One region of the Megamonas hypermegale genome, then DNA from elsewhere that is predicted to be linked to it. Evidence: riboswitches for the same ligand, from Rfam matches in the RefSeq annotation. Region 1 holds a riboswitch; the other holds the start of a gene.

What was found. A riboswitch is a leader RNA that binds a small molecule or an ion and turns the genes downstream of it on or off. The one in region 1 is predicted to bind thiamine pyrophosphate.
Region 2: another riboswitch for thiamine pyrophosphate. It lies ahead of thiC (phosphomethylpyrimidine synthase ThiC); the one in region 1 lies ahead of thiS (sulfur carrier protein ThiS).

The regions. Positions count from the first base shown of each region.
Region 1 is NZ_LT906446.1:991,536-1,007,728, forward strand. It holds gene mscL (large conductance mechanosensitive channel protein MscL) at 1-348, opposite strand, end outside; tRNA gene CKV65_RS04680 (tRNA-Gly) at 626-700, shown strand; tRNA gene CKV65_RS04685 (tRNA-Cys) at 704-778, shown strand; gene dut (dUTP diphosphatase) at 869-1,318, shown strand; gene CKV65_RS04695 (replication-associated recombination protein A) at 1,321-2,670, shown strand; gene mnmA (tRNA 2-thiouridine(34) synthase MnmA) at 2,755-3,828, shown strand; gene CKV65_RS04705 (sulfite exporter TauE/SafE family protein) at 3,958-4,701, opposite strand; gene tsaD (tRNA (adenosine(37)-N6)-threonylcarbamoyltransferase complex transferase subunit TsaD) at 4,712-5,734, opposite strand; gene CKV65_RS04715 (ribonuclease H1 domain-containing protein) at 5,751-6,314, opposite strand; gene CKV65_RS04720 (DMT family transporter) at 6,511-7,383, shown strand; TPP riboswitch at 7,428-7,532, shown strand; gene thiS (sulfur carrier protein ThiS) at 7,704-7,901, shown strand; gene thiF (sulfur carrier protein ThiS adenylyltransferase ThiF) at 7,905-8,537, shown strand; gene CKV65_RS04735 (thiazole synthase) at 8,552-9,328, shown strand; gene thiH (2-iminoacetate synthase ThiH) at 9,349-10,563, shown strand; gene aroB (3-dehydroquinate synthase) at 10,643-11,728, opposite strand; gene CKV65_RS04750 (shikimate kinase) at 11,729-12,247, opposite strand; gene aroC (chorismate synthase) at 12,250-13,395, opposite strand; gene CKV65_RS04760 (MBL fold metallo-hydrolase) at 13,592-14,293, shown strand; gene CKV65_RS04765 (peptidylprolyl isomerase) at 14,309-14,899, shown strand; gene CKV65_RS04770 (GIY-YIG nuclease family protein) at 14,899-15,144, shown strand; gene CKV65_RS04775 (nitronate monooxygenase) at 15,232-16,179, shown strand.
Region 2 is NZ_LT906446.1:1,715,093-1,731,285, forward strand. It holds gene CKV65_RS08315 (alpha-galactosidase) at 1-1,315, opposite strand, end outside; gene CKV65_RS08320 (AraC family transcriptional regulator) at 1,454-2,332, shown strand; TPP riboswitch at 2,432-2,528, shown strand; gene thiC (phosphomethylpyrimidine synthase ThiC) at 2,591-3,895, shown strand; gene CKV65_RS08330 (flavodoxin family protein) at 4,029-4,574, opposite strand; gene CKV65_RS08335 (winged helix-turn-helix transcriptional regulator) at 4,737-5,069, shown strand; gene CKV65_RS08340 (flavodoxin family protein) at 5,070-5,600, opposite strand; gene CKV65_RS08345 (flavodoxin family protein) at 5,627-6,295, opposite strand; gene CKV65_RS08350 (cyclophilin-like fold protein) at 6,304-6,831, opposite strand; gene CKV65_RS08355 (cytochrome b/b6 domain-containing protein) at 6,831-7,523, opposite strand; gene CKV65_RS08360 (carboxymuconolactone decarboxylase family protein) at 7,564-8,316, opposite strand; gene CKV65_RS08365 (aldo/keto reductase) at 8,393-9,397, opposite strand; gene CKV65_RS08370 (aldo/keto reductase) at 9,425-10,276, opposite strand; gene CKV65_RS08375 (helix-turn-helix domain-containing protein) at 10,282-10,656, opposite strand; gene CKV65_RS08380 (DUF362 domain-containing protein) at 10,680-11,711, opposite strand; gene CKV65_RS08385 (LysR family transcriptional regulator) at 11,870-12,736, opposite strand; gene CKV65_RS08390 (cold-shock protein) at 12,811-13,026, opposite strand; gene CKV65_RS08395 (carbon starvation CstA family protein) at 13,372-15,054, shown strand; one part of gene CKV65_RS08400 (IS3 family transposase) at 15,264-16,121, opposite strand; one part of gene CKV65_RS08400 (IS3 family transposase) at 16,124-16,193, opposite strand, start outside.

The sequences.
Region 1 (16,193 bases):
AATTAACTTGTTAAGCTGTTTAATCAAACAAAATACTACAAATGCCAAGATTAAAAATTGTAGAAAATCTGTCAAAAACGCTCCATAGGCAAAAACAGCTCCCGCTTTTTTAGCAGTTTCAAGGTCAGCACCTTGCGCTGAAAGAACATAAGAAGCTTTTGTAAGTGGCAAATACATATTATTGAAATCAATGCCACCTGTGAATATGCTGATTATCGGCATGATTAAATTTTTTACAATCGAATTTACCAAACTCGTAAATGCTGCACCAATAATCATACCAACAGCTAAATCAATCATATTGCCTTTAAAGGCAAATTTCTTAAACTCATTAAAAAAATTTTTCATGATAATACCTTTCTAAAATGATTTATACGATTTTGTGCTCTAAATAAATTATATCTTTTAGCTTTAAAATCCTTCAATTAATAAAAAATATCTTCAAATTTTATAAATTTCGTCAGTTTTTCATAAAAATTTACCAGCTAAAGCCTTTATTTTAAAGGCTTTTTGAACAAAATCAAATAAACTAAAAAAAATTTTAAAAAAGTTGTTGACAAAACTATACCATATGGATATAATAATACATGTCGCTGATACAGCGAAGCAAAAAAACAAGTCAAATGCGGAAATAGCTCAGTGGTAGAGCACCACCTTGCCAAGGTGGGGGTCGCGAGTTCGAGCCTCGTTTTCCGCTCCAGACGGCGACATAGCCAAGCGGTAAGGCAGAGGTCTGCAAAACCTTTATTCCCCAGTTCGATTCTGGGTGTCGCCTCCAAACGAATATAACGGCACTGTGTAAATGCACAGTGCTTTTTTTGTATCTCAATATAAATATAATTGATAAAATATTTTTCGAGGTGATTTTATGCGCAAACGCGGTTTTGAAATAATTTCTACGTACAAAGATAAAAATATAAATCTGCCTAGTCGCAAAACAGCAAAATCCGCTGGTTACGATTTAGAAGCTGGCACTGATGTATTGATTGAAGCTGGCAAAACAGCTATCATTCCTACTGGTTTAAAAGCGTATATGCTAGATGATGAATACTTAGGCATACACATTCGCTCTAGTTTAGCTTTTAAAAAACATTTAAACTTAATAAATGCACAAGGCATCATTGACGCTGATTATTATAATAATCCCGACAATGAAGGTCATATCATGATTGGCATTATAAACTTCGGAACAGAAGATGTACAAATAAAAAAAGGCATGCGCATTGCTCAAGCAATCTTTTATAAATTTTTGACAGTTGATGACGAAATCCTTGATGATACAATTCGCCAAGGTGGATTTGGTTCAACAGGAGAATAATTATGGAAACATTAGATTTATTTTCAGCTAGTTTACCAGAAAACAATTCAAATACTGACAATGATTTAATAGATTACAGTCCTTTGGCTTCTCGCATGCGACCGCGCAATTTTAATGAATACATCGGTCAAGAACAAATTCTCGGCAAAGGTCGCTTTTTGCGCCGCATGATTGAAGAAGATAAAATTCCTTCTATGATATTATACGGCCCACCTGGCACAGGTAAGACTACACTTGCCAAGATGATTGCCAATATGACTAAAAGCAATTTTGAACGCTTAAATGCCGTAGCTTCTGGCATAAACGATGTTCGCAAATTAATCGATAAAGCTAATGAACAGCGCAAATTTTACCATAAACGCACCATCATATTTTTAGATGAAATTCACCGCTTCAATAAAGCTCAACAAGATGTATTATTGCCATACGTAGAAGATGGACGCATAATCTTAATCGGCGCTACTACGGAAAATCCATATTTTGAAGTAAATCACGCTTTATTATCGCGTGTTCGCGTCATTCAATTACAGCCATTGACCGATGAACATATCACAAAAATCCTACAAATGGCTTTGACTGATACGAAGCGCGGTTTAGGCAAGCAAAAAATTCAATGCGATGAAAAAATTCTATCCGCCATCGCTCAATTTGCCAGCGGTGATGCTCGTATCGCTTTAAATATTTTAGAACAAGCCAGTGATATTGCCCGCGAAAACAACAATATAATAAATGAAAACATCATCGATACATTGCTCGAAGAACGCATTCAAAAATACGACAAAAACGGCGACAATCATTACGATATTGTATCCGCTTTCATAAAGAGCATGCGAGGCAGTGACCCTGATGCAGCCATTCACTATTTGGCTAGAATGCTCGCAGCTGGCGAAGATATAAATTTCATAGCTCGCCGCATTGCCATCTGTGCTGCTGAAGATGTTGGCAACGCTGACCCACAAGCTTTAGTTATCGCCATGGCTGCCGTTCAAGCTGTACAATTCATCGGCATGCCTGAAGCTAGAATTCCACTTGCTCAAGCTGTGACTTACGTTGCCTGCGCTCCTAAAAGCAATGCAAGCTATTTAGCAATTGATAAAGCACTCGCTGATGTACGCGCCAAAGACTGCGGTGATGTACCTATTCATCTGCGCGATTGCCATTATAAAGGCGCAGCAAAGCTCGGCCACGGTATAAATTACAAATACGCTCATGATTATCCATACCATATCGTCAAACAAGATTATCTGCCAGATAAAATGAAAGGCACAAAATATTACACACCAACCTCAAATGGCTATGAAAAGACAATCGGTCAATATCTAAAATTCTGTGAGCAATGTAAAAACAAATAAAATATTTTTGACAAAAATACACGCTTCTGTTAATATTGAATAAATCTTAGTAGATTAGTATGAATTAGAAATGAGGTACTACCATTGAAAAAAAATAAAAAAATAGCTGTAGCAATGAGCGGTGGTGTCGATAGTTCTTTGACTGCGGCTTTACTATTAAAACAAGGATTTGATATATTCGGCGTGACAATGACTTTAAGTGATGACTCACGCGAAGAAGGCGGTTCAACTGCAATCACTGATGCAAAAAAAGTAGCTGATACACTCGGCATTGAGCATCATGTCGTAAATTATCACGGTAGCTTTAAACAAAATGTCATTGATTATTTCATCCGTGAATATTCTCATGGTAGAACGCCTAATCCTTGCGTTGCTTGCAATAATAAAATAAAATTCGGTTCATTACTAGAAGATTGTTTAAAACTCGGCGCTGATGCTGTAGCTACAGGTCATTATGCGCGCATTGAATACGATGAAAATTCCCAACGATATTTATTGAAAAAAGGTCTTGATGTTCGCAAAGACCAATCTTATGTATTATACACATTAAATCAATTCGCTTTATCTCATTTTCTATTGCCATTAGGCGATTACACAAAAGCTGAAACACGCGAAATGGCAGAAAAACTTGATTTACCTGTTGCCCATAAACCAGAAAGCCAAGAAATTTGCTTCATTCCAAACGATGATTACAAAGCGTATATCAAAGCTAAAGCACCTAAAATCTTAAAACCTGGCGATATCGTAGACACTGAAGGCAATGTATTAGGTCGCCATGAAGGCGTTCCATTATATACAGTCGGTCAGCGCAAAGGACTCGGCATCGCCGCGGCTCATCCATTATACGTAGTGGGATTGGATGTCAAACACAATCGCGTCATTGTCGGTAAAAACACTGAAACATACGCTCAAGGACTTGTCGCTCAAAATCTTAACTTTATCACTAAAGATGATTTTACAAAACCATTTACAACTACAGCTAAAATCCGTTACGGTAGCCGTGAATGCGAATGTGAAGTTTCTCCACTAGCTGATGGCAAACTAGCTAAAGTCATTTTCAAAGAAAAACAACGTGCCATAACACCAGGTCAATCCGTCGTATTTTACGATGATGATATCATAGTTGGCGGTGGCGTCATCAAGCAAGTTATACGATAAATAAATCCAGATAAAATTTAATATACAAAAAGAAAAGTATCTACTAACCGAAATGAACTGCACCTCCAAAAGTTGTTTTTTTGTCCAATTTTTGGGGTGCAGTTCAGAAAATTAATAGATACTTTTTTATTATATCAATGATGTATAAATAGTGTACACTGCTGTAAACAGTAGCATTAAGAAAATAATTCGATTGAACATCTTTTGCGAAACGTACGGGAATAATTTATTGCCAATCCAAAGCGCTAAAAAGCAAAACGGCAAAATATAAATACTCTGTTCAGCGGCAAATGTAAAATCTTTGCCTGCTAAAAAGAATGCCAATACACCAATATAATTTACGATTGTAAAATATGCAATGCAAGTGGCACGAAGTGATGTTTTATCTCTACCACTCATAGCTAAATACAAGATGAGTGGCGGTCCACTCATACTCGTAGATGTGTTTAAAATTCCCGACATACAGCCGACAATTCTCGTTTTTAAAGTTTTTTCTTCTATCTTGCGATGATACAGTTTACTTAAAAATAAAAACGATATTATAACCACTGCAATGAATATCTTTAATCCTGCCGTCGGCGCGAAAAAATATATTAAAAGCCCAATCGGATGCCCTATAACAGAACCGATTAACAATGGCTTTAAAAATTTCCAATCAATATTCGCTTTGACAAAAAAGATAAATACCGTATCTAAAACAACGGATAATAATTGCAAGATGACTACAACTTCTTTGGCATCATAGACCATTAAAAGCAGTGGCGTGGATACGATGGCAAAGCCAAAACCTGTCAAAGATTGAATGATTGTCGAAACAAAAGCAATGCCAATAGCTGACAAAAGTGCTGTATCAGATAAAATATCTGTAAACATCGACTAAAGCCTACTCTCTATCTGTCAATTCCAAATACGGTACAGCATTTAAACTACTATCTGCAAATTGACCTGTGAGTGCTTGATAATATCCACGGCAAGCAATCATTGCCGCATTATCAGTGCAGAGAATTTTGCTCGGGTAATAAAATTCTAAATTATTTTCTTTTGCACTTTGGCGCAAATGTTCTTCAAGTGAACTATTAGCAGCTACGCCACCTGCTAAAACAAGTTTATCCATACCCATTTGGCGTGCAGCTTCAATTGATTTATGCACGAGAATATTTACGACAGATTTTTGGAAAGATGCCGCTACATCAGCTTTATTTATTTCTATGTGTTTTAACTTCATGCTGTTTAAATAATTGAGCACTGCTGATTTTAAACCGCTAAAACTGAATTCATAATTGCCTTTTTCATTCAAAGCCATAGGGAAATCAATCGCATCTGGATTACCTTCTTTTGCCAATTTATCAATTTGAGGGCCACCAGGATACGGAAGACCCATGACACGAGCTACTTTATCAAAAGCTTCACCAGCTGCATCATCGCGAGTTTGTCCCATCAATTTAAAATGGTTGTAATCTTTAACGTGTACAAGTGAAGTATGTCCGCCAGAAACGACAAGTGCCATGAATGGCGGTTTTAAATCTGGATGAGATAAGAAATTGGCAAAGATATGACCTTCTAAGTGGTTTACTGCCACAAGCGGTTTATCAATCGCAAAAGCCAAAGTTTTAGCGGCAGATACACCGACTAATAATGCTCCGACAAGTCCAGGGCCATAAGCTACAGCAATGCGGTCAATATCCTTTAAAGTCACATCAGCTTTGTGCAATGCTTCATCTAATACCGGCATGATATTTACAATATGTTTGCGTGAAGCGATTTCTGGTACAACTCCGCCAAATTTCTGATGAATTGGTATCTGCGTAGAAATGACATTAGCTAAAATTTCTCTGCCACCGCGCAATATTGCGACCGATGTTTCATCACAACTTGATTCTATTCCTAATGTAAGTGAATTATCCAAATCAATTCCTCCTAAATCATAATCCTAAAGCTTGTTTTGCTAATTTATCAGCAAGTTCATTACCTTCTACACCAGTATGACCTGCTACTTTTTTAAATGAAACCAAATCAAGATACGGCTTCATAAAATCTGCATAATGTTTTGTGAGCTCTTTATTCGTCTTCCAACGGCCGAGTGCCCATTCTGATAAACCAATATAATCATGGCAAATTACCACTTTATCACCATTTGCCGCTGCCCATTTTGCCGCTTCCATAGCACCTTCTATTTCACCAGCTACATTGTGCAATTCACTAGCATCTTTTGATTTACCAATGCCGTTAAATGTATCAATCAATTTTCCTTGATGATAAATTGCCATACCCCAGCTATATTGCCCATTTATATACGAGCCATCTACATATATATAATAGCGGTCATCATCTTTTTCCATGATATTTACCGCTTCATCATCATTTAAATAATTTTTTGCTTCTTCTAGCGTAGCAAATGATTTAAATAGCGCACCTTTAAAACCCTGTGTCTGTTTTTGGCATTGTGCCCATGTATCAAAAATACCTGTTTTATAACCTTTCTTCACTGCATAAAATTTTTTCTTTATGATAATCCCTCCAAATTATTTATAAATACATCAAAATCATCAAATAATGCGTAATTTAAATTTATCTATTCTAGTCAGCACAAATGATTATAGCATTTTTACTAGTATTTATCCATTTTTATAAACCACTTTAACTAGCAAAAATGATATAATGGTGTTTAAAAGTTCGTAAGGAGTGATTGTTTTGCCCGCAACTTTAAAGACTATAACCGCCATGCTCATTTTCGGCAGCATCGGTCTATTCGTTCGCCATATCGACCTTGCCAGTTCACAAATAGCACTTGTTCGCGGTTTTATTGGGGCTATCATCTTATTATTTGCCATGCTCTTCTTAAAAAAATCTCTAAATCTTCTAGCTTGGCGAAAAAATGCACTTATTTTATTTATATCTGGCGGAGCTATCGGTCTTAATTGGATTTTTTTATTTGAAGCCTACCATTATACAACGATTGCCGTAGCTACTTTGACTTATTATCTCGCACCGACCATTGTCGTTTTAGCATCGCCGATATTCTTAAAAGAACGCTTCACTTTATTAAAATTGTTCTGCGTAATTTTATCTCTAATCGGCATGATGTTAATTGCAGATATTTTTATAGGTTTAAATTCTGATTTTGGCAATATGAAAAGCGTTATTTACGGTATAATTGCCGCCGCATTTTACGCTTGTGTAATCATCAGCAATAAATTTTTAAAAGATATCTCATCTATGGACAGCACCATAGCTCAATTGCTTTTAGCTTCGATTATTTTATTGCCATACGTATTTTATGAAAATAATAGCTGGTCAGTCGATATCTCCTCTTTATTATTATTGCTGACTGTCGGAGCTATTCATACAGGTTTTGCTTATTTGCTGTATTTTTCTTCTTTACAAAAATTATCCGCTCAAACAGTCGCTCTATTTAGCTATATCGACCCAGTTACAGCCGTAATTTTATCGACAGTTTTATTAGCTGAACCGATGAGTTTTATGCAATGGATTGGCGCCATCTTAATCCTTGGCTCACTTTTCATCAGTCAAATTTTTGCTTCAAAAAACGCTTAGAGAATTATTGACAAATAAAGATAAATAAATTATAGTATATTTATAAATTTAATACGGGGAGCTGGTGCACCGGCTGAGAGGAAGTGTAAGCTTCGACCCATATACCTGATTTGGATAATGCCAACGTAGGAACAATATGAGAATAATAGAGATGGCATTTGTCATCTCTTTTTTATTTGCTAATACCTATTTTTATTTTTGATGATAGGTATAAAATTCCATAAAGTTGACCATGTGATTGAACAAGAGTTCATGAAGGGGTGCACCACCGCGGGTGTATTCTTTTCGTGAACTCTTTTTTAGTATAAGGAGGAAATGCAGTGATTACAGTAAACGGACAAACGGAAGAATTTTCTCAAGCCCTTAGCGTTCTTAATTATTTGACTCAAAAAAATTATCCAACGACACGCATTGCTGTAGAAAAAAATGGCGTTATCGTGCCTAAAAGTCAATATGAAAGCACTATGATTACTGACGGCGATAAACTGGAAATTGTAACATTTGTAGGCGGGGGCTGATATATGATGACTATTCCTACAAAAGAAGCAATATACAAAGTATTGTGCAACCGCCATACAAAAGAAAATCAAGATAAATTGATGCAAGCTAAAGTAGCTATCGCAGGTTTAGGTGGTCTAGGCTCAAATGTTGCAGTAGCACTCGCCCGCGTCGGCATAGGGCAACTTCATTTAATCGATTTTGATAAAGTTGATTTGAGCAATTTAAATCGCCAGCATTATTTTATCAACCATTTAGGTATGAATAAAACGGATGCATTGGCTGAGCAACTTTTGCAGATTAATCCTTATCTGCACATCATAAAAGATTGCATAAAACTGACAGAAAATAATATCACTGATTTATTAAAAGATGATGATTATATCTGTGAAGCTTTTGATGTGCCAGAAAACAAAGCCATGCTCGTAAACACTGTCTTAGAACAGTTTCCCGAAAAAAAACTTGTGGCAGCTAGTGGCATGGCAGGCTTTGGCGACAGCAATGCCATTCATACACGCAAAATCATGCAAAATTTTTATCTGTGTGGCGATGAAAAACGCGGTCTTGATACAGAAAAAACATTAACAGCTCCACGCGTTGCCATTTGCGCAGCTCATGAAGCCAATATAATAGTTGAATTAATTCTAAAAAAGTAAAAGAGGTTATGATGATGACAACTACAAATGACACTTGGAAATTAGGCAAATATGAATTTACTTCCCGTTTTATCTTAGGCTCAGGAAAATATTCTCATGAACTCATAAAAGCTGCTGTTGAACAGGCAAAAGCTGAAATCGTAACTCTTGCCCTTCGCCGTGTAAATGTTGGCGGTGTAGCAAATATTCTCGATTACATTCCAGACAATGTAAAACTTTTACCAAATACTTCCGGTGCTAGAAACGCTGATGAAGCAGTCCGCATCGCTAGATTATCCCGCGAAATCTGTGGCAGTGATTTAGTAAAAATAGAAATCATGCGCGATTCAAAATATTTGCTTCCAGATAATCAAGAAACAATCAAAGCTACAGAAATCCTCGCTAAAGAAGGATTTACTGTAATGCCATATATGTATCCAGATTTAAATGCTGCTCGCGATATGGTAAATGCTGGTGCTAGCTGCATAATGCCTCTCGGTGCTCCAATCGGTTCCAATAGAGGACTCGCTACAAAAGAATTCATTCAAATTCTCATAGATGAAATAGATTTACCTATAATCGTCGATGCTGGTATCGGCAGACCATCTCAAGCATGCGAAGCTATGGAAATGGGTGCAACTGCCATCATGGCAAACACAGCTATTGCAACTGCTGGCGATATTCCTCTAATGGCAGAAGCTTTCCGCCTCGCTATCGAAGCTGGTCGCCTCGGCTATAAAGCAAAACTCGGCAGAGTAAAAGCTAAAGGTGGCAGTGCTTCATCTCCACTTACTGGCTATTTACAGGATTAATTTATATTGGAGGAACTAGAATGGACCACGTTAATGAAAGTATTTTAAATGATGAAATCAAAGAACATTTAAAACAAAATAGAACAAATCACATGCAATATCTTCCTGATATGGAAGTTATCGATAGCGATATTCTCGATAAAGTAGTAGCTGATATGAACAGCTATGATTATGACAGCTATACAGCACAAGATGTGCAAGCTGCACTCTCTCATGAACACATCACACCGCAGGATTTTAGAGCATTATTATCCCCTGCTGCTTTACCATTCATTGAACAAATCGCTCAGCGCGCTCAAAAGGAAACACGCAAACATTTTGGCAATTCCATCTATATGTTTACGCCAATCTACATTGCCAACTACTGCGAAAACTACTGCATCTATTGCGGTTTTAACTGTCATAATAAAATAAGACGCGCTCAGCTCAACTATGATGAAATAGATAAAGAAATGGCAGCCATCGCAAAATCTGGTTTGCAAGAAATTTTGATTTTAACAGGCGAAAGTCGCAAAAAATCTACCGTTGAATACATCGGCGAAGCTTGCAAAATAGCTAAAAAATATTTCCGCGTAATCGGTCTTGAAATCTATCCATTAAACAGCGATGAATACGCTTATCTGCAAAAATGCGGTGCTGATTATGTAACAGTTTTCCAAGAAACATACAACTTCGACAAATATGAAACACTTCATTTAGCTGGACACAAACGCGTATTCCCATACCGTTTCTACGCACAAGAACGCGCTTTAAAAGGCGGTATGCGCGGCGTTGGCTTTGCTGCTTTATTGGGACTTGATGATTTCAGAAAAGACGCTTTAGCAACTGGCATGCACGCATATTATTTACAGAAAAAATATCCACAAGCTGAAATAGCATTCTCTTGCCCTCGCTTGCGCCCAATCATCAACAACGATAAAATCAATCCAATGGACGTACACGAACGCCAATTATTGCAAGTCGTTTGCGCTTATCGCTTATTCATGCCATTTGCCAGCATAACAGTTTCTACACGTGAATGTTCCCGCGTGCGCAACAATCTCGTAAACATCGCTGCAACAAAAATCTCCGCTGGTGTAAGCACTGGTATCGGCGAACATAGCAATGAAAATCCTGAAAAGGATAAAGGCGATGCTCAATTTGAAATTTCCGATACTCGCTCTGTCGACGAAGTTTACAACGATTTATTAAAAATCAATCTCCAACCAGTAATGGCAGAATACATCTACGTTTAGTATCACAGTAAACCACAATAATTAATATCACGACAAAAAGAGCTATCACAAATCTGTGATAGCTCTCATTTTTTATATCTTATGCTAAAATTTCTGCAATCGCTTCTTTTACAATTTGTTCAGGTACATTACTTGAAATACAAACCTTGCCAATTTCTTCTAACAATACCCAATTTACTTTGCCATTGACTGTTTTCTTATCGTGGAAAATATCAGCATAAATATTTTCTACGCTGCAATCTTGTGCTTTTTCTGGAAGATTGAACATAGCAAGCAATTTTTCCATATCAGTCACTATTTTTTCATCAATCATGCCAAGTTTATTGCTGATTTTAGCAACTCCCACCATGCCAATAGCTACGGCTTCGCCGTGATTATATTTTTTATACTGCGTTTCTTTTTCTATCGCATGCGCCAAAGTATGACCAAAATTTAAAATAGCTCTAAGTCCAGCTTCTTTTTCATCTTGTGAAACAACATCAGCTTTGATTTCACAAGAGCGAGCTATTACATGGCTTATCGCTTCTGATTTTAAATCCAAGATTTCATCTTTATGCACTAAGAGATATTCGTAAAATTCTTTATCGTAAATATAACCATATTTTACGACTTCGCCAAGTCCTGTAGCTATTTCGCGTTTTGGCAAGCTCTTCATCATATCTAAATCCATGAATACGGCTTTTGGCTGGTAGAATGCTCCGATTAAATTTTTGCCGAGTGCATGATTTACAGCAACTTTACCGCCGACACTAGAATCAACCTGTGCCAATAAGCTAGTAGGCATTTGAATGAATGGTACGCCACGCATAAAAGTAGCTGCTATAAATCCAGCTAAATCGCCTACTACACCGCCACCCAATGCGATAATCGGCGATTTTCTATCTAATCCATGCTGTATTGCCTGTGTGTATAAATCTTCAGCACAAGCCAAGGATTTTGATTGTTCACCCGCTAAAATTACAGCAAGTTTTGCATCAAGCCCTGCTTCATTTAAAATAGCCTGCACTTTTTCACCGTATAACGGTGCAATATTCGTATCTGTGATTAGAAGTGCTTTACGCGAAAATTTTTGACCTTGTATAAAATCAACAATCTGCTTTTTTAAATCATGTCCAATGATGATATCATACGATTTATCACCTAAGTTAACATTAACAGTGCGCAATTATTTCACACCCTTTAAATATTTTAATATTATCTCTACATTTTGTAGCGGAGTTGTATCATCTGTTTTTACGATTAAATCCGCATTTTTATAATATTTAGCGCGTTTTCCCATCAATTCTATTATGGTTTTTAAACGTTCTTCTTTTGTCTTTTTAGCAAGTAAAGGTCGTTTATCGTTACCTGTGCGTTTTAAAATCGTATGTGGCATCGCTGCTAAAGATACGATAATAGCATTATCACGCAGTATTTTCATATCTTCTTCTTTTGTAGCAACACCGCCACCTGTAGATATAACTTGATTTTTTCTAGCTGCTATTTTTCTTATGGTTTCTGTTTCACGTGCGCGAAAAACAGCTTCGCCTTCACTTGCAAACATATCTTTTATTTTTTGCTTATAAGTCTTTTCAATCTCACTATCTGTATCAACAAAACTGTACCCCAACTTATAAGCCAATAGTTTACCAGTGATTGATTTACCTGAACCCATAAATCCGATAAGTACAATATTAGTTTTCATAGTTATCCCTTAATTCGTTCGTTATAAGATTTTATATTGTTGAGTAAGTCAGCCATGCAACTGCCACCAAATGTTTCTATAACAGCTTTAGCAATCGTAAGCGCTACCATAGCTTCACCGACAACAGAAGCTGCTTGAACAGCACAGACATCACTGCGTTCTTTGCAAGCTAAAACTTCTTCTTTGCTTTCAATATCAATGGAATGAAGTGGTGTCATAAGTGTAGGAATTGGTTTCATGCACGCACGGACGATTATCGGTTCACCATTGCTCATACCGCCTTCAATACCGCCTGCATGATTTGTCTTGCGGTAAACATTTTTGTTTTCATCATAAAACATTTCATCATGAAGTTTACTACCTGGTTTATTTGCATAGCCAAAACCTTCGCCGATTTCCACGCCTTTAATAGCTTGAATGGACATCATAGCACCTGCAAGTTGCATATCAAGTCGTCTATCCCATTGAATATGACTGCCTACACCGATTGGCATATTTTGAACTACGACTTCAAATACACCGCCTAATGTATCTCCCGCTTGACCTGCATCGCGAATTACTTCATGCATTTTTTGTTCAGCATCAGCATCGTTGCAATTTAAATCGCTATTATTTGGTTTAAGTGTTTTGTAGTCAATATTTGTTGTATCGGCTTTTACACCGCCAATATTTATTACCTGTGATACGATATTTATGCCACAAGCATCTAAAAATTGACGAGCTACAGCACCAGCTGCTACTCGCGCTGCTGTTTCTCTAGCACTAGAACGTTCTAAGATGTCGCGAATATCTTCACGATTATATTTTTTTACACCGACATAATCCGCATGACCTGGGCGAGCTGCTGTTACTTTTGTCCATGTAGGTGTACCCATAACAGACATTCTGTCTGTCCAGTTTTCCCAATCTTTATTTACTACGCGCAATGTAATAGGGTCACCCATCGTTTCGCCAAAGCGTACACCAGATAAAATATCCACTTTATCCGTTTCAATAGTCATACGTCCACCACGGCCATAACCTTTTTGACGGCGCGCCATTTGCGCATTCATTTCCTCAAGATTTATTTTAAGACCGGCTGGTATACCTTCTACTATGGCAGTCAAACACTGTCCATGTGATTCGCCAGCTGTTAAAAATCTAAACATAACAAAAACTCCCAACGTTAATTTATAGTATATTTACAAGTTATCACTATTCATTATAACTAAAAATAAAAAAACACGCTATAAAAATACAAAAAAATACTAAATACGCTAAAAGAAATCTATAATAAACACCACTGGGTATTGACACTATTTATAAAATTTGCCAAAATACATATGTAGATAAGGAGATAACTAAATGAACAATACAGCAAAAATTACGTACTTATTAAATAGTGGTTTCGTTTTAGAAATAAATGATTGGGCGATGATTTTCGATTATTATAAAGATGACAACAATCTCGTACCAGAAATAATCAAGGATAAAAAAGAAGTTTATTTTTTTGCTTCACATGTCCATTTTGACCACTTCAATCCTAAAATAAATGAATTTAGCGATAAAGTAACAAAATATTTTATCAGCTACGATATTAAAAACAATCTGCCACCAAAAGATAAGACAATCATTTTAGAAGAATATGTAACGTATGAAGACAATTCCATTTTGGTAAAATCTTTCAGCTCCACTGATGAAGGTATCTCTTTTTATATTGAAAAAGATGGTTGGAAAATTTTTCATGCTGGGGATTTCAACTGGTGGCATTGGAAAGGCGATACAAAAGAAAATATTGCATTTGCTCGCAATGGTTTTAAAAAGCAATTAAAACGTATGGAAAATCTTCAAACTGATATTGCATTTTTCCCTGTGGATAGTCGCCTCGAAGAGTTTTGGGATTTAGGTGCGCGTGAATTTTGTGCTCATACATCAGTAAAAAATCTCATAACAATGCACAATATGAGCCATAAACTTTGGACAATGCCAGAAGATTTTCCTAATAAAGACAAAATATCTGTATGGTGTCCTCGCTTTACTGGTGATACACATATCATAAAACGCTAATAGGAGAAATATTCCATGAAAAAAATCGTATTTCTTTGTTTACTAACAGCTCTTTTAGGGCTGATAAATTTCACAAACTGCTCTAATGCAGAACCTCAATTAAATATAAATGGAAAGGAAGTTCAATCAATGAACCAAAATCGCGTAGCAGTATTTGATACTAATATGGGAACTTTCACTATTGAATTATTCGAAGATAAAGCTCCTATCACTACAGCAAATTTTATTAAACTTGCTCAAGAAAAATTTTATGACGGCTTGATTTTCCACCGTGTAATCGACGGCTTTATGATACAAGGTGGCGACCCTAACGGCAACGGTACTGGTGGTCCTGGTTATACAATTAAAGATGAATTTCATAAAGATTTAAGACATGACAGCGCTGGTATCTTATCCATGGCTAACGCTGGCCCTAATACTGGCGGTTCTCAATTCTTCATCACACTTGATAAAACTCCATGGCTCGACGGTCATCATGCTGTATTTGGCAAAGTTATCAAAGGCATGGATGTCGTAGAAAAAATCGGTCATGTTGATACAGATTACATGGATAAACCAATTAAAGATGTAGTCATCAACAAAATCACAATTGAAGAAAACAATTAATGCCCTGTTACACTTATATACTAAAATGCAGTGATAATACACTTTATACGGGTTGGACTAATGATTTAGTCAAACGTATAAAAACGCATAATGCCGGCAAAGGAGCTCGCTACACACGCGGGCGCTTGCCGGTCAAACTGCTTTATTATGAAATTTTTTCTACAAAGCAAGAAGCACAAAGGCGTGAAGTACAAATAAAAAAATTGTCACGCCAAGAAAAATTATCACTCATAAAAAATTCATAGGTATATGCCATGATAAATATGAGATACTAAGCGTGGTATAATAATATCGATGAACTAAAAAAGATATCAGATATAGGAGGATTTTCTATGGCAAAATACATTACTGAAGTTTTAGGAATAAAATATCCAATCATTCAAGGCGGTATGGCTTGGGTTTCCGATGCTAATCTCGCTGCTGCTGTTTCCAATGCCGGCGGTGCTGGTATCATCTCTTGCGGCGGTAGAACTACTGAATACGTTCGCGAAGAAATAAGAAAAGCAAAACAACTCACTGATAAACCTTTCGGTGTAAACGTAATGCTCATGGCTCCAAATAAAGATGAAATCGTAGATGTAATCTGCGAAGAAAAACCAGCATTTGTCACTCTCGGCGCAGGTAATCCTGTTCCTTATTTCCCTAAATTCAAAGAAGCTGGCATTAAAATCATTCCAGTTATTCCAAACGTTAAACTTGCAAAACGCGTTGCAGCTGCTGGTGCTGATGCTTTAGTAGCTGAAGGTATGGAAGCTGGCGGTCATATCGGTGTCCTCACTACGATGGCACTCATGACTCAAGTAATCCCTGTTGTCGATAACATTCCTGTTATCATGGCTGGTGGCTTTGCTGATGGTCGTGGACTCGCTGCTGCTTTATTGATGGGTGCTGGCGGTATCCAAATGGGTACACGTTTCCTCGTTGCTAAAGAATGTGGCGTTCATCCAAACATGAAAGCAAAATTAATTGAAGCAATTGATACTGATACTATTGTCACTGGTTTGACTTTAGGCGGTGCTGTTCGTGGTCTTAAAAATAAATTCTCTGTAGATTTTGTTCAAAAAGAAAATGAAGGCAAAACTCCAAAAGAAGAACTCTTACGCATGGCTACAGGCACAAATAAACTTGCTGCCGTTGAAGGCGATGTTGAAAACGGTATGGTTCAAGCTGGTCAATCCTTGACATTATTACAAAAAGAAGAACCTGTTAAAGATATCATTGAAAATATCATGACTCAGGCTCGTGAAACTCTTGAAAATGCATCTAAAATAAAAATATAATTTAACTAAGCATA
Region 2 (16,193 bases), 720 kb from region 1:
ATATCGGTTCATAATTTTGACTTCGTATAATCCAATCCGAATGTTTTCTATACAAATCACTATTTGGCGAAACCATTTCCGGTTCAAACCAAATACCAACTTGCATACCCATTTTATTTATTTCTTTTACTAAATGCTCAATGCCATTAGGAAATTTATTTTCATCTTCTACCCAATCGCCTAAAGCATTTTTATCGCAGACTCTATTTTTAAACCAACCATCATCTAATACGAATAATTCTATGCCTAAATCAGCTGCTTTTTTTGCCAAAGAAAGACATTTTTCTTCATCTACATCAAAACAAAAAGCTTCCCAGCTATTAATCAGGATAGGTCTTATTTTTTCTCTATATACACCTCGACAAAGACGTTTTCTATACATATTATGAAAAGTCTGCGACATTTTATTCATGCCTTCATCAGAATATACCATGACCGTTTCTGGAGATACAAAACTTTCATTTTCTTTTAAACTCCAACCAAAAGTCAAAGGGTTCATTCCCATTTGCACCCTTACACTGTTATATTGTCCTGTTTGCACAACTGCCTGAAAATCTCCGCTATACACAAAATTAAAGCCCCATACTTGACCAAAATTTTCTGTAGCTTCCCTTTCCATGAGAAAAATAGCTGGTGTTTCCTGCGGACTGCTCGCACCTCTATTGCTATCTATCACGATTGTATCTGCTGATATATGTCTTCGATTGATATTTTTTTCATTTATATGTGAACCACTCAATGTTAATACATCATAATCCGTACCAGCAAAATCCATGCTCATAGCCATCAATCGTTCTAAATATAAATTCTGTTTTCCCGAATTTACAATTTCCACATGACGACATATCGCAGCAAAATCTTTAAAAATAGTATAATATAAATTTATTTTTGCCTTTAAATATTCATCTTCCAAAGTTATGCAAAGTGTAGCTGCTTCCTTGTCATTTTCCGTATATATGGCTGGCAATCCCTTTAATGACGGTTTTCCCTTGATTATTTTATATCCTTTATAAAAAAATCGCGTAACTCTCTTTCCATCTTCCGTTTGGATTACATATGCTGGACTTCTAAAATCGCCTTGGTTCATATCCGGATATTCCTGAAAAAGTGTATCCAAAGAAAAATCTCGCTCATCAGGAAAAGGATTTGAACAAAAACCTCTATCAAAAAAATATGGCTGATTTATATTTGTACTGGCATTTATGCGTTTGCCAAAATAGCGATGTCTTAAATATCGCTGTTTTTCAATACTAAAACTGTATGTAATTTCGTTATTACTCAAAATAAAAGTATTATCTTGCTTATAAATTTGCATTTTCACCATCTCCGTTTTTTTATTTATCTTTATTTTATCGCCCTTTATTTAAAGTTTAAACAGTAATAATATGTATATAATGGTAAATTCTTGCTGTGTATTCTAATATATAAATCACTATTAAAAGGAGAAAATTTTATGCCAATATCTCTACCACATCAATCCATTGGTTTTGATTTTGCCTCTGATTTATCCCTGCCAACATTAAAAGGCATTGGACTTCAATATGTTGATACACATAATTACTTTTGGGATAATTGCACCAGAAAAGATAATATCTGTTTAATTCAATACACTTTAAAAGGAGAAGGTACTATAAAAATCGATAATATTTTTTATACTCTCAAACCAAACGATGCTTTTCTTATTGATATTCCTAGCAATAGCCAATATTATTTACCTAAACACTCTTCATTTTGGGAGTTTATTTATCTGGAATTTTCTTATGAATGCCTTCCATTTATGCGAAAAATCTATCAAAACAATGGACCTGTTTTAAAAATAAATATTTCTGAAAATCTAATCAAACAATTTTTTGATATTTATGCTAAGGCTTTGCACAATCAAATAAAAACATTTTTCGAAAATACCCGCATTGCCTACAACTTATGGATAAATCTAACAGAATATGCGCTTAACCTATCTACTGCTAAAATGTCTAAAATAGATTATGTAAAACGATATATTGACCAAAATTACTATAAAAATGAATTAAACTTAGACCTTATAGCCGATGATATCGGCATTTCTAAATATTATATGTGCAAGGAATTTCACAAAAAATACGGTATCTCACCCGGCAAATATCTACGCGAAATACGCATTAGTAATGCTTGTCGCCTTTTGACAACTAACGATAATTACACATTGCAAAAAATCGCTCAATCTGTAGGCTATTCAAACGACAATTACTTCGGCAAAGTATTCAAAACAGAAAAAGGCATCAGTCCCGCTAGATACAAAAAACAATCCACAAAATACGATTTAATTCGCACTGTATATGAAACTGTTAAATAATGTAACTATATCAAATGTTTTTACTATATGCACAATTTTAATTAAAGCTATTGTCTAAAAATTAAATTAGGCGTATAATAATAGCGACATATAGTATTTATAAACCACTAGGGGAACCGCAAGGTTGAGAAGTTAAAACTGACCCTTAGAACCTGATATGGCTAATACCAGCGTAGGGAAGTGGCAAACGGAAATCATAGCCGATTTGCAACTTTGCAAATCGGCTTTTTTACATAATTTTTTAGGAGGATTTAACATATGACAATGACTCAAATGCAAGCTGCTAGAGCTGGCAAAATCACTGATGAAATGAAAATCGTAGCTCAAGAAGAAAAAATGGATATAAATGTTCTCAAAGAACGCGTTGCAAACGGTACAATTGCTATTTGTGCTAATATCAATCATAAAAATCTTCATCCATACGGTGTAGGCGAAGGATTATGTACTAAAGTCAATGCTAATATCGGTACTTCTAGTGCTTTTCCAGACCCAGAACCAGAAATAGAAAAACTCAATATCGCTATTGCTGCTGGTGCTCATTCCGTAATGGATTTAAGCACAGGTAATAATATCGATGCATCTCGCCATGCAATTTTAGAACATTCCACTGTTATGGTTGGCACTGTACCAATTTATCAAGCTACTGTTACAGCTATAAAAGAACGCGGTGCTGTCGTTAAAATGACAGAAGATGATTTACTTCATACTATTGAAAAACAAGCCAAGGATGGCGCAGATTTTATGACAATTCATTGTGGTGTAACTATGGATGTTATAAATCGCATGCGCGCTGAAGGCCGTTATATGGACGTTGTAAGTCGTGGCGGTTCCTTCATAACTGGCTGGATGCTTTACAATGAAAAAAATAATCCACTTTATGAACGCTATGATGATATCTTAGATATCTGTGCAAAATACGATGTAACCATGAGTCTTGGTGATGGTCTTCGCCCTGGTTGCTTAGCAGATGCAACTGACCACGCTCAAATTCAAGAACTCTTAAATTTAGGCGGACTTGTTAAACGCGCTTGGGATAGAGGCGTACAAGTAATGGTTGAAGGTCCAGGTCATGTACCATTTGACCAGATTGCTACTAATATGAAATTACAAAAAAGTCTTTGTCATAATGCTCCATTTTATGTACTTGGCCCACTCGTTACTGATGTTGCTCCAGGTTATGACCATATTACAGCAGCTATCGGCGGAACTATGGCAGCAGTTAACGGTGCAGACTTTTTATGCTATGTAACACCTGCTGAGCATCTCGCTTTACCAAATAACCAAGATGTTAAAGACGGCGTAATCGTAACACGCATTGCAGCTCATGCAGCTGATATCGTAAAAGGCGTACCTGGTGCTAGAGAATGGGATTTAAACATGGCAAAAGCTCGCAAACAACTCGATTGGGAAGCTCAGATGAAGCTTGCCATTGACCCACAGACAGCACGCGAAAAACGCGCTTCTCGCAATCCTGAAGGTACAACAGCTTGCTCCATGTGCGGTGATTATTGCGCTGTAGAAATCGTCAATAAATATCTCGGTGCTACTATTGAACATTGTTAATTAAGTCTTCTATTTTCAAATCACATATCAAAAAAAGGAAGTACAAAATTGTACTTCCTTTTTATTTTATAAATACGCCAAACTCAAAGGCATCTTATAATTCTTTTTCATCTTTTATATCATCAATATCTATCTAAATTTTATCAGCTAATTCTATAGCTTTTTTACAACCATCAGTTTTATTTATATCGCCTATATTTAAAACGCCTGGAATTAAAACTTCTCCTACCATCTTCCATTTTAAAAGAGCAGCTGAACGTTCGATAGGAATTCTAACGCCATCGAGAACAGACATATCTTCTTCTTCGCAACAAGCAATTATAGCACATTCTTTGCCAGCTATATCTTTTCCTGCTACGCAGAATGAAAACATCTTATCAACTACAGCTTTTATTTGAGCTGGAATACTATACCAATATACCGGCATAGAAAAAACTACTGTATCAGCTTCTAAAATATCCGGAGCAATCATATTGAAATCATCATCATAAGAACATGCTTTTCCCGTTTTAAAACAAGTTTCACAAGCATGACAGCCACCCACATTTTTCATAGCAGCATCAAAGCGTGTTACTTCATGTCCCTTTTTTTCTAAAGCTTCAATAAAAGCTTGTGTCATAGCAAAACTATTGCCATTTTTGCGTGGGCTACCTGTAATCACAACAATTTTCTTACTCATAATAATTCCTCCCAACAAATACACACAATATTTTTAAAATTATTTTTAAGAATTGTAGTAAATTGACTTTATTTTTATTTGTTACTACAATTATAGCAATAATATAACCTTTAACAAGTACGCACATTAAAGTATAATACTTACCTAAAGGAGAGTGTAATTATGAATAATCGCTGTATTTCTCAAGAAAATCTCAATGAAACAGGCTTTAGCTATACCTTATCATTAATCAATGGCAAATATAAAATGACAATTTTATACACACTTATGGAATTTGGCGTCGTTCGTTTTAATGAAATGAAAAGATATATAGGCAATATCTCCTACAAAACTTTGAGCGTTTCTCTAAAAGAATTAGAAGCAGATAAATTAATTCACCGCAAAGAATATCCGCAAATTCCGCCAAAAGTTGAATACAGTTTAACAAAACGCGGTAAATCATTAATCCCTATCTTGGATATGATGTGCGAGTGGGGCGACAATAATCGCATATAATTATAAACTCGCTCCTAAGGCATACGCCTTATTAGGAAAATCTGTTTTTTCTATTTGTTCTCTAGTCAAACAACCAGGAGCTAAAACCCTTCCTACATCATCCCATTCCATATACCTAACTAAAGTATTATAATGGTCAGTTATTGCCATCATCGTTAAATCAGTATTACTACCTGCCGTCACTAGTAATACTGATTTTTTATGATGTAATCTACCTGTACGCGAATAAAAACGGTCAACTATCGTCTTTATCTGTGCTGTCATCGCGAAAAAATATACAGGTGTAGCTAAAACAATTAAATCAGCTTGCAATAATTGTGGCATCAATTTTTGCTGAATTGCATCATTTTGTATGCAATCGCCATCCATACCGCACCTATCACAGCCAAGACACGGATGAATATCTTCAAACGCTGCATTAAAACGATAAACTGTGTGTCCTACACTTTGAGCTCCTTCTATAAATCTATCTGCTAAAAGTGCTGATGTACCTTCCTTATGCGGGCTACCTGTTACTACTACTATTTTCATTTTTATTTCTCCTCATATACAAAAAATCATATATTAACGCCCATTTGATAAGCTTGATTAGGAAAATCGCTACGTTCTATAGCTGAACGATATCCGCATCCAATAGCTAAAACTTTTCCTATATCTTGCCACTTCATATACTGTACTAATGATTCATAATGCTTTACAAGTGAACTCATCGTCCAATCCGCACTATTCCATGCAGTAGCCATTAAGATTGATTTTTTATTTTGTAATTTTTCAATACGCGCATAAAAACGGTCAATTACAGTTTTTATCTGCGTTGACATCCCATAGTAATACAATGGTGTAATAAGTACAATGAGGTCAGCTTCTAATAAATGTGGCATTAAATCTTTTTCAATAGTATCACCTTGAATACAAGCTCCATCTCTACCGCAGCGATTACAACCAAGACATGGATGTGTATCTTCAAAAGCCGCATTAAAACGGTAAACCGTATGTCCTACACTTTGCGCCCCTTCTATAAATCTATCTGCTAAAAGTGCTGATGTACCATTTCGATGTGGACTTCCCGTTATTACAACAATTTTCATATTTTCACCTTCAATATTAGTAGCAGCCTTAGCATTATCCGTATTTTCTCCCGGTAACATAGATAAGCCACAACCACTTAAAAATAAAGTAAATATACCAGCTCCACTAAATTTGATAAATTCTCTCCTATTCATCATTATCTTCCTCATTTTATTTCTTCAAGCTTTTCTACAGTGATATTACCAGATAAATTTTTAATCAAATCTTTACCCGATACAGCATATCCCAATTCATATAAATCATTATTAGGATTTGCTTTATCATAAAACATCACTACATTTCCCCATGGTCTGTAATAAGCCAATGTTCCCATATCTACATTTGACGGATGTGGGGTATTTTTTACATCTAAACTACCACTTGGATAAAAAATTTTTTCATTATTACTAAAATTCTCTATCTTAATATTAATAGGAAGTTGATTGTATAAATCTTGTGCCGCTTGACTATCATTTAAAACAAATACAATAGTATCGCCTTGTTCGCTAATCACTTTAAACCGTTTATCTACTTTAACATCATCTTTTTTATTTTCATCTTTTAAATTTGAAACATCTTCCTCTACTTTTATATTATCTTTTGTAGCTATATCCGCCTCATTAACTTGAGCACTACACGCTGTTAAAGAAAAAATCAAGCATGATAAAAATACCAATATTATCCATTTTTTCATCAATCTACACCGCTTTTTATTTTCATTTCTTTACTCATCTTACAAAGATTTATCTTTATAAATAAACGCTTAATGCTATAACCCACCATAGTGCCAAAACTCATTATAGCTATATAATCAATTAAACACCCTGATAAAGATTGATTTATATTAAAAAAGACAAAACCTTGTTGTAAAAATAAATAAGATATTATATTCTGCCTTACAAATGCAAATACACCATAACAAGCCAATAAAATTCCAGCAAAACGAATTATTTCTTTATACATATCATTTAATTTAATTGCATTTACTATAGGAGTTAAATTTGTACCTAAATGTAAAGACAATAATACAAAACACCAATATGCAGTCAATAAATGCAACAATCTAGCCATTTCTATACTATTCGCTGTTTTTATAAAATTTGGCGTATACGTAGCAAAAATCATTCCACTGATTATAAGCCCAATCATCATAACAAATATCAAAAAATTAAGCCCTATAAAAAATATCCTCATCCCAGAATATTTTCCTTTAAATACACTAAAAAACCATTTGCGATTTAAAATAATATGCACTATAAACAATATAAAAAATACTGTTCCTACTATTTCATGATTATCAATGCCGATTAGTAAATATGCCATGGATAAAAGCAAGGTTACTATCAGCATACCATCTACAATGACTTTAAAATTCAAATTACGCATTTTATACTCTTCCTTTCTCCATGACATATCTAGATAAAACTTATTTACAAACAGCACTAATACAGCCAATTGCATTTAAAGTACGTGGAAAACCGATAAATGGCAAACACTGAGTAGCTGCTTCAATGAGCATTTCTTTTGTATTGCCTACACTGATATTTGCACTAGCATGTGCTTTAGCCTGTGGTTCACATCCACCCAAACAAATGATTGCACTAAAAGTGATGAGTTCACGCATTTTTAAATCTAAAGTGCCTCTCGTATAATAATCACCAAAACAATATGCTGATAAATAATCTTGAATATGCTTTAATTCTTCTGGTGCATTTTCTCTCATTGTATTGATATTTTCTTTTCCAAAAATACTTTGTTGTACAGTAAGTCCTTTAATAAAACGAGTTGCTTCATCAACTGTAGCTTGATTTTCAAGTGGAAATTTTATATTTTGCTGCACGAATACTTCATTTACTTCATCTAATGCAGCCTGTACTCTTGAAATTCCTATATACGGCGCACACTGATACAAAGTTTCCGTTATTTCTTCTGGTTTTACCTCTAAATTCAAAGCTGCTTTTGTATATTTAATAAGCGGTTTTAAAGTTTGCACTGTTGTAAGTACTGTTAAAATAATCAATACCTTTTGTTTATCAGTGAGTATATTACGAGATAAATTATCGCCATAAACGAAATTTTTAATTATCTCTTTAAATTCACTATCTTTACCATCATCACAACAATTTTCTTGATTAAACCATTTTTTATTTATCACTTCTGCTTTTTCTTCTCTATTCATGAAACATACCTTCTTTAAAATTTTCTTTTTATTAAATTTACACCATTAAGTTTACTTAAAGTCAATACTTAAAAATTTATTTACCTGTAAGCTTTTCTTGTTCTTCTGGATATCTTGCTCCTACAATTTCAATAGAATTTAATTTTTCTCTAATCTGCATCAATTCTTCTGTAGTAAATTTAACCTTAACACTGCCAAGATTTTCTTGTACTCGCGTTATCTTCTTTGTTCCTGGAATTGGTACAATCCACGGTTTTTGCGCTAAAAGCCATGCTAGAGCAATCTGTGCAGGTGTTACATTTTTATCTTTTGCTAAAATTTGTACATATTCAACAAGTTTCATATTCTGCTGTAAATTTTCCGAATTAAAACGGGGTATTTGACTTCTAAAATCACTCTTATCAAAATGGGTATCTTTATTAAAACGACCTGTAAGTACAGCTTTTCCCAAAGGGCTAAATGGCACAAAACCAATTTTCAGCTCTTCCAATGTAGGCAATAATTCTTTTTCTACATTGCGATACCACATAGAATATTCACTTTGTACAGCTGTGAGTGGATATACAGCATGTGCCTTGCGAACAGTTGCCGCACTCGCTTCTGAAAGTCCCCAATGAAGTACTTTGCCTTCTTTGACTAAATCTTTAATCGTTTCAGCTACTTCTTCAATCGGTGTATCAGGGTCAACACGATGTTGATAATATAAATCAATATGGTCTGTTTTAAGTCGCTTTAATGAGCCTTCAATAGCTCTGCGAATTACCTTTGGATTGCTTGATAATGCAATCGGTCTTCCTGCTTCATCTAATTTATTATTTTCAATATCATAACCAAATTTTGTCGCGATGATAACTTTATCTCGATATGGTGCTAAAGCTTCACCTAAAAGTTCTTCATTCGTATAAGGACCATAAACCTCTGCTGTATCAAAAAAATTTACACCTAATTCCACTGCTTGACGAATTACATTTATCGCTTCTTCTTTAGGTAAATACGGTGGATAACTTTGTGTAAATCCCATACAACCAAGACCAATAGCTGATACTTTAAGACCATTTCTTCCTAAAACTCTCATTTCCATTATAAAATACACTCCTATCAATATTTATTATTGTTCAAAATGAATATTATGCAGACGATATACTTCCTCAAGACTCGTTATATTCAAAATTAAACTTTGCTTTCTATCCATATCTTCAATACATTTCATCTCTTCATTAGATAAAATAAAATCATCTATTTCCCAGTTTTCTTTTAAACGTTCTTCATGTATTGATTTAGGGATTGATATGATATCCTTTTGTCTTAACCAACGCAAAATGACCTGTGCTGATGTTTTACCATATTTTTTACCGATATTTACTAAGAGTTCATTTTTAAATATATTATCTCTGCCTTCAGCAAAAGGTGCCCAAGCCATTGGCTTTATATCATATTTTTTCATTATTTCACACAATTTTTTTTGCTGACAAAATGGATGTAATTCAATCTGATTGATTGCTGGTACAATCTTATGACTCAAAATCAAATCAATTAATCTATCCTCTAAGAAATTACATACACCGATTGCCTTTATTTTCCCAGCTTCATATAATTCTTCCATAGCTTGCCAACTTCCATGATAATCACCATATGGCATATGCACTAAATACAAGTCCAAATAATCCGTTTTTAAATTCTCTAACGTTTTAGCAAAAGATTTTTTCGTTTTTTCATATCCTGCATCTTGTATCCATACTTTAGAAGAAATAAATATATCTCTTCTAGCAATACCACTTTTTTCTATAGCTTTACCTACAGCTTTTTCATTTCCATAACAAGCTGCCGTATCAATCATACGATAGCCAATCTTTAAAGCTTGTGATACAGCCTGTTCACATATATCTTCATTCGTTATCTGAAAAACACCCATTCCTTCTATGGGCATCTTAATTCCATTATTTAACTGTACCATTTTCATTTAAATCACCTTTTACTTTTTATACTCTTATTTATTTCATAACGAAGATAATCCAATCGATCTAATTGTTTTTCACGAAAATGAATTCTATCCAATATAGCATCTCTTTTTTCATTAAGCATATCTAATTGTTTTTTATCTGTGTCTTTATCATTTAATAAAAGGCGCATATAAATTTCTATTTCCTCCGAATTAAAACCCACATCGTGTAATGTCATAATTAAACTGAGTTTTTCTAAATCACTATCATCATATTGCCATTTGCCCATTACCTTTTTTACAGCACTACACAATCCCCAACGCTCATATTCATCCAAAATTCTAATTGGTATATTAAAATGTTTGCTTGCTTCTTGTTTTGTCATAATATGTTCTGTCATATTACCTTCCCCTGTATTAAAAATTAATCAATATTAATTAATTTATATTTATTATTACCCATTTTTAATTCACTCATAGCCGAAAGTTGGCGTAACCCTTTACGCGACTCAATACGTTCTACTAAATCATGACGATATTTCTCTGGTTGTGCATATACTAAATCAACAGAAGCTTGGTCTATTGCCAATAAATCCGTAGAAGCCAATATACCAATATCTGGAATTGTCGGTTCTTCTGCATTTATACCTACACAATCACAATCAACAGACATTCGACGCATAACATTGATATATACAATATGCTTACCAAAATAATCAATTATTCCTTTAGCCGAGTCTGCCATATTTTCCATAAATCGTTCTTCACCAGGCCATTCATCACTTGTTTTTGGTAAAATCTGTCCTATACCATGTACCATACGTTTTCCAACTTGTCCATCAGCACAGCCAATAGCCAAATTTTTCATAGAACCACCAAAACCTCCTCTTGGATGACCTTTAAAATGTGTAAGCACTACCATAGAATCATAATTCAACATATTTTTTCCTACAGATATTTCTTTTAAATGTTTACCACCACGCACAGGAAGCATTGCAGTTCCATTTTCATCCATAATATCTACTGGGCAAAATGTCCAACCATTCACTTTAAGTGTTTCTCGATGTTTTTCTGTAGTATCTCTATCTCCTACATAAAGCGTATTCGTTTCTACTATATTACTATTTGGTATATGTGCTTGAAATGCTTTAACCATATCACGAGGTAAAATATTAGGTCCGTGCTGTTCACCTGTATGAAGTTTTATCGCAACTTTACCATAAATACTTTCATTAATTAAATCATATAAATTTATTAAATGTTCAACATCAATGTATTTTGTAAAATAAACCTTAGCATAAGAACCATTTATATTTTTTAAATTAGTAAAATCTTTACTACCAATTACAGGAGCTTGAGCAAATGCTGGAGTAAAATTTATAAACGGAGATATTGCTAATCCCATAGCAACACCACTTGCCATCTTAAAAAAATTTCGTCTTGTAAAATTTTGCATAAATAAATCAACCCCTTTTTCACTGTTTTTTAACGTAGTAAACACTAATTTCTTAATTAATTTACTACAAACTAAAAAAATAGGTGTTATCTTCTAACACCTATTTTAGTATAAAGATTTTATTATATCTAATACCTATATTCTATTATAAGAAATGCTTAATTTGTATTTTTAACAAAGTTTATAAATCTTTCTGTTGTTCTAGAAAGCATATTATTTCGCTTCCAAACTAAAACTGCTCCTGTTTCTAAAGATGGCTTAAGTGGAATAAGACATAAATCTTCATAAATATTGCCTAAATTAAAACCTAATACGATACCAACTTTATTTTTTACCATATTTGCTGCATTTAAAATCAAATTATACGTAGCAATAAACTCTACTTTTTCATAATAAGAACCAAACCAATTTGCTAATTCATTGCGCACTTCTTCACGCTTGCCAATGATAAGTGGCATATTTATTAAATCTTTTGGTGTAACAAAATCCTTTTGTGCAAGCTCATCATCTTTGCGCACTAATACACCCCATTGTTCTTTTTCTGGCATGCGTACAAAAGCATATTTACCAACATCAACTGGTTCTGTTAAAAGACCCATATCCAAAATTCCCTTTTCTAAATCATCTTTAATATTATCAGCTGTAGCACTATGAATTTCATATTTAACAAGAGGATATATTTCATGAAAAGCTTTTATTTTCTTTGATAGAAATGACATATTTTTGGTTTCGCCACAGCCAATGGATATCTTTCCTGTCAAATCATTTTCTACATGAATAAAATCTTGTTTCGTTTTATCTACTAAAGATAATATTTCTTGAGCTCTGCGTTTTAACATCATTCCATCATCAGTCAAAATTATCTTATGTTTACCACGTTTAAATAATTTAACCCCTAATTCATCTTCTAATTGCATGAGCTGACGCGATAAAGTTGGTTGCGTGATATGAAGCCAATTTGCAGCTTTTGTAATATTCTCCTCTCGAGCTACCACTAAAAAATATTTTAACAATCGAAATTCCATAAAAACCCTCCTCTAAATAAAATTAAATACAAAAAAAGAGCAACCAAATGATTGCTCTTTATCTTACTATATAATTATTTTACAACTGTAACATTTACAGCACGAAGTTTGCTTGCATCGCGACTGTCTGTTTCTGTATCAAATGTTACTTTCTGGCCTTCTTCTAAAGTTTTAAAACCTTCAGAATTGATAGCGGAAAAATGAACGAATAAATCTCCGGAACCATCATCATTAGTGATAAAACCATAGCCTTTACCAGAATTAAACCATTTAACTGTTCCTGTTCCCATTATTGAGAAGCCTCCTTATAAAAATTTAACTCAGTGTGGAGTGTAAAACTAAAAAAACAAATAAAATCTTCCACACATTAAGGGAGGACTTAAACGTTGCTTTAATTGTATTCCAAGACTGAATAGCTAAATAATAGCATGAGTTATATTTTTTTGTCAATTTAAAGACTAATTGCGCTAAAAGCAAAATTTACATATTTACATTTTTTAATTGACGTTAAAATATGATAATGCTATACTAGATGTTCGACAACCAAATTATATTTAATATATCTAATATAAACGGACAAATATATTAAATATTTTATCAAAAATCAAATAAAATAATAGAAAGGAAGATTTCTCATGAACGGTATAATGCTCGTTGGCTCTGCTATCATAATTTTTTTCTTAGCATATCGTTTATACGGTCGCTGGCTTTTAAAAACTTGGGGATTTGACCCTAATGCCAAAACGCCTGCCTATAAATATGAAGATGGGCAAGATTTTACGCCAGCCTCTAAATTCACTGTATTTTCACATCAATTCACTTCTATAACAGGTGCTGGCCCTGTAACTGGTCCAATTATCGCTGCTATGTATGGTTGGTTACCAGCATTTTTATGGATTATTTTCGGTGGAATTTTCTTTGGCGCTGTACAAGATTTTACAGCACTTTATGCTTCTATAAAAAACCAAGGAAAATCCATGGGTATGTTAATTGAACAGTACATAGGTAAAACAGGTCGTAGATTATTCCTTTTATTCTGCTGGCTATTCAGTCTACTTGTTATTGCTGCTTTTGGTGATATCGTTGCTAATACATTTAATGGATTTGCAAGCGACGGAACACTCGTCACACCAAATGCTGCTGCAGCTTCCATTTCTATGCTCTTTATATTCGTAGCCATAGCTTTTGGTATCTTTACAAAAAAAGTAAAACCAAGCGAAAAATTACGTTTCATCATCGGTATCATTCTTTTAATCCTCATGTTAGCTATTGGTATTGCTTATCCAATTTATCTTGACCGCATGAGTTGGCTCTACATCGTATTTGCATATATATTTATAGCTGCTGTAATGCCAATGTGGATTTTAAAACAACCACGCGATTATTTAAGTGCATTTTTACTTTTAGCTATGATTTTAGGCGGTGTAATAGGCGTTCTTGCTGTAAATCCTACTATTAATATGCCTGCTTTTGTCGGCTTCTCTGTTGGCGGTAAAGACTTATTCCCAATCTTATTCATCACCATTGCTTGTGGTGCTGTTTCTGGATTCCATAGCCTTGTATCTTCCGGAACTTCTTCTAAAACTCTTTCCAATGAAAAAGACTCTTTGTTCGTTGGTTATGGCTCAATGCTTGTAGAATCCGTTCTCGGTGTTGTTTCTCTCGTAATCGTATGCTCTGCAGCAACAGGTGGACACCTTCCTGAAGGTACTCCATTCCAGATTTTCTCTACAGCTGTTGCTGGATTTTTCTCCATGTTTGGCCTGCCACACGATATTGCAAATTGCATCATGACAATGTGCGTATCTGCCCTTGCTCTTACTACACTTGATGCTGTAGCTCGTATCGGTCGCATGTCCTTCCAAGAACTCTTCACCATTGATAATCCAGAAGAAATGTCTACCATCCAAAAAATCTGTACTAACAAATATTTTTCCACGATTATAACTCTCGTCTTTGGTTATCTCCTCTGTCTTGGTGGATACATGAATATTTGGCCATTATTCGGCGCTGCTAACCAATTACTTTCTGCACTCGTTTTAATCTCTTTAGCAGTATTCTTAAAAACTACAGGTCGTAAAGGTTTTATGCTTTATATTCCAATGATTGTAATGTTCTGCGTAACTTTAACTGCACTTGTTGAATCAATCTATGGCATCTTCGTAAAATTATCTGCTGGTCAATTCGTTTTTGCAGTTGATGGTCTCCAATTAATCTTAGCTATCGCTTTAATGGTACTTGCTATTTCTGTAGCTGTTCATTGTGGTAAAGAACTTATTGGTGTTAAAGACGCTAGTAAAGCAGAATTAAATAACTAAGAAACTAGATAATTAAATAAAAAATGATAGATATTCTCTATATCTATCATTTTTTTATTTATCTTTTCATTTTTTTTGGTATAATTATTCGGAATAACATAATAAAAATAAATTCACCATTAATAATAACTAATAATGATGTTTATTTTTAACGGGAAATTAAAGAGATATCTTCCCTTGATATGCACCCAAAATATTGGACATATTAATTAAGCTATTAATTGAGACTTAGTTCTGTATTCTACGGGACTAAGTCCTTTTAGTTTTATCTTTATCCGTTTTGTATTATAATATTTTATATAAGATTTTAACTCTTTTATAAAATCTTCAACGGATTTAAATTTTTTTAAATAAAACAATTCGCTTTTTAGCAAACCAAAGAAATTTTCTATTACGGCATTATCTAAGCAATTTCCTTTTCGGCTCATGCTTTGGATAATGCCTTTTTCTTTTAATAACTCCTGATATCTTCTATTCTGATACTGCCATCCTTGGTCTGAATGTAGAATTATTCCTTTTGTTTCTTTTATCTTTCTTGTTGCATCTTTTACCATATCTAATACTTGCTTTAGTATTGGTCTTTTCGATATTTTATAACTTATTATTTCTCCGTTATATAAATCTATTATTGGTGATAAATATATTTTTTCATTACATAATGCAAATTCTGTTACATCTGTTGCCCATTTTTCGTTTGGTTTTTCTGCTTTGAAATTTCTATTTAATATATTTTTAGCTATTTTCCCTTCTTGCCCTCTATACGATTTATATTTCTTTGCTCTTACTTTGCATGTTAAATTTTCTTCTTTCATTAATCTCATAACTACTTTATGATTGACTTTTATTCCTTGTTTATGCAGCTGCAAAGTTACTCTTCTATATCCATATCTTCCATGATTTTTATTACAAATATTATGAATTAATGTTTTTAATCCTTTATATTTGTCTTCTTTTGATAATTTTTTTAATGCATCATAATATGTGCTTTTAGCTAATTTTGTATAGTTTAATAGGGCTTTTAGAGTATATTTTTTCCTTAATTTAGCAATTACTAAAACTAGTGTCTTCCTTCCTTTTCCCATTGCTTCATTAAGGCATGCCACTTTTTTAATAAGTCATTTTCCATCCTTAATTGATAA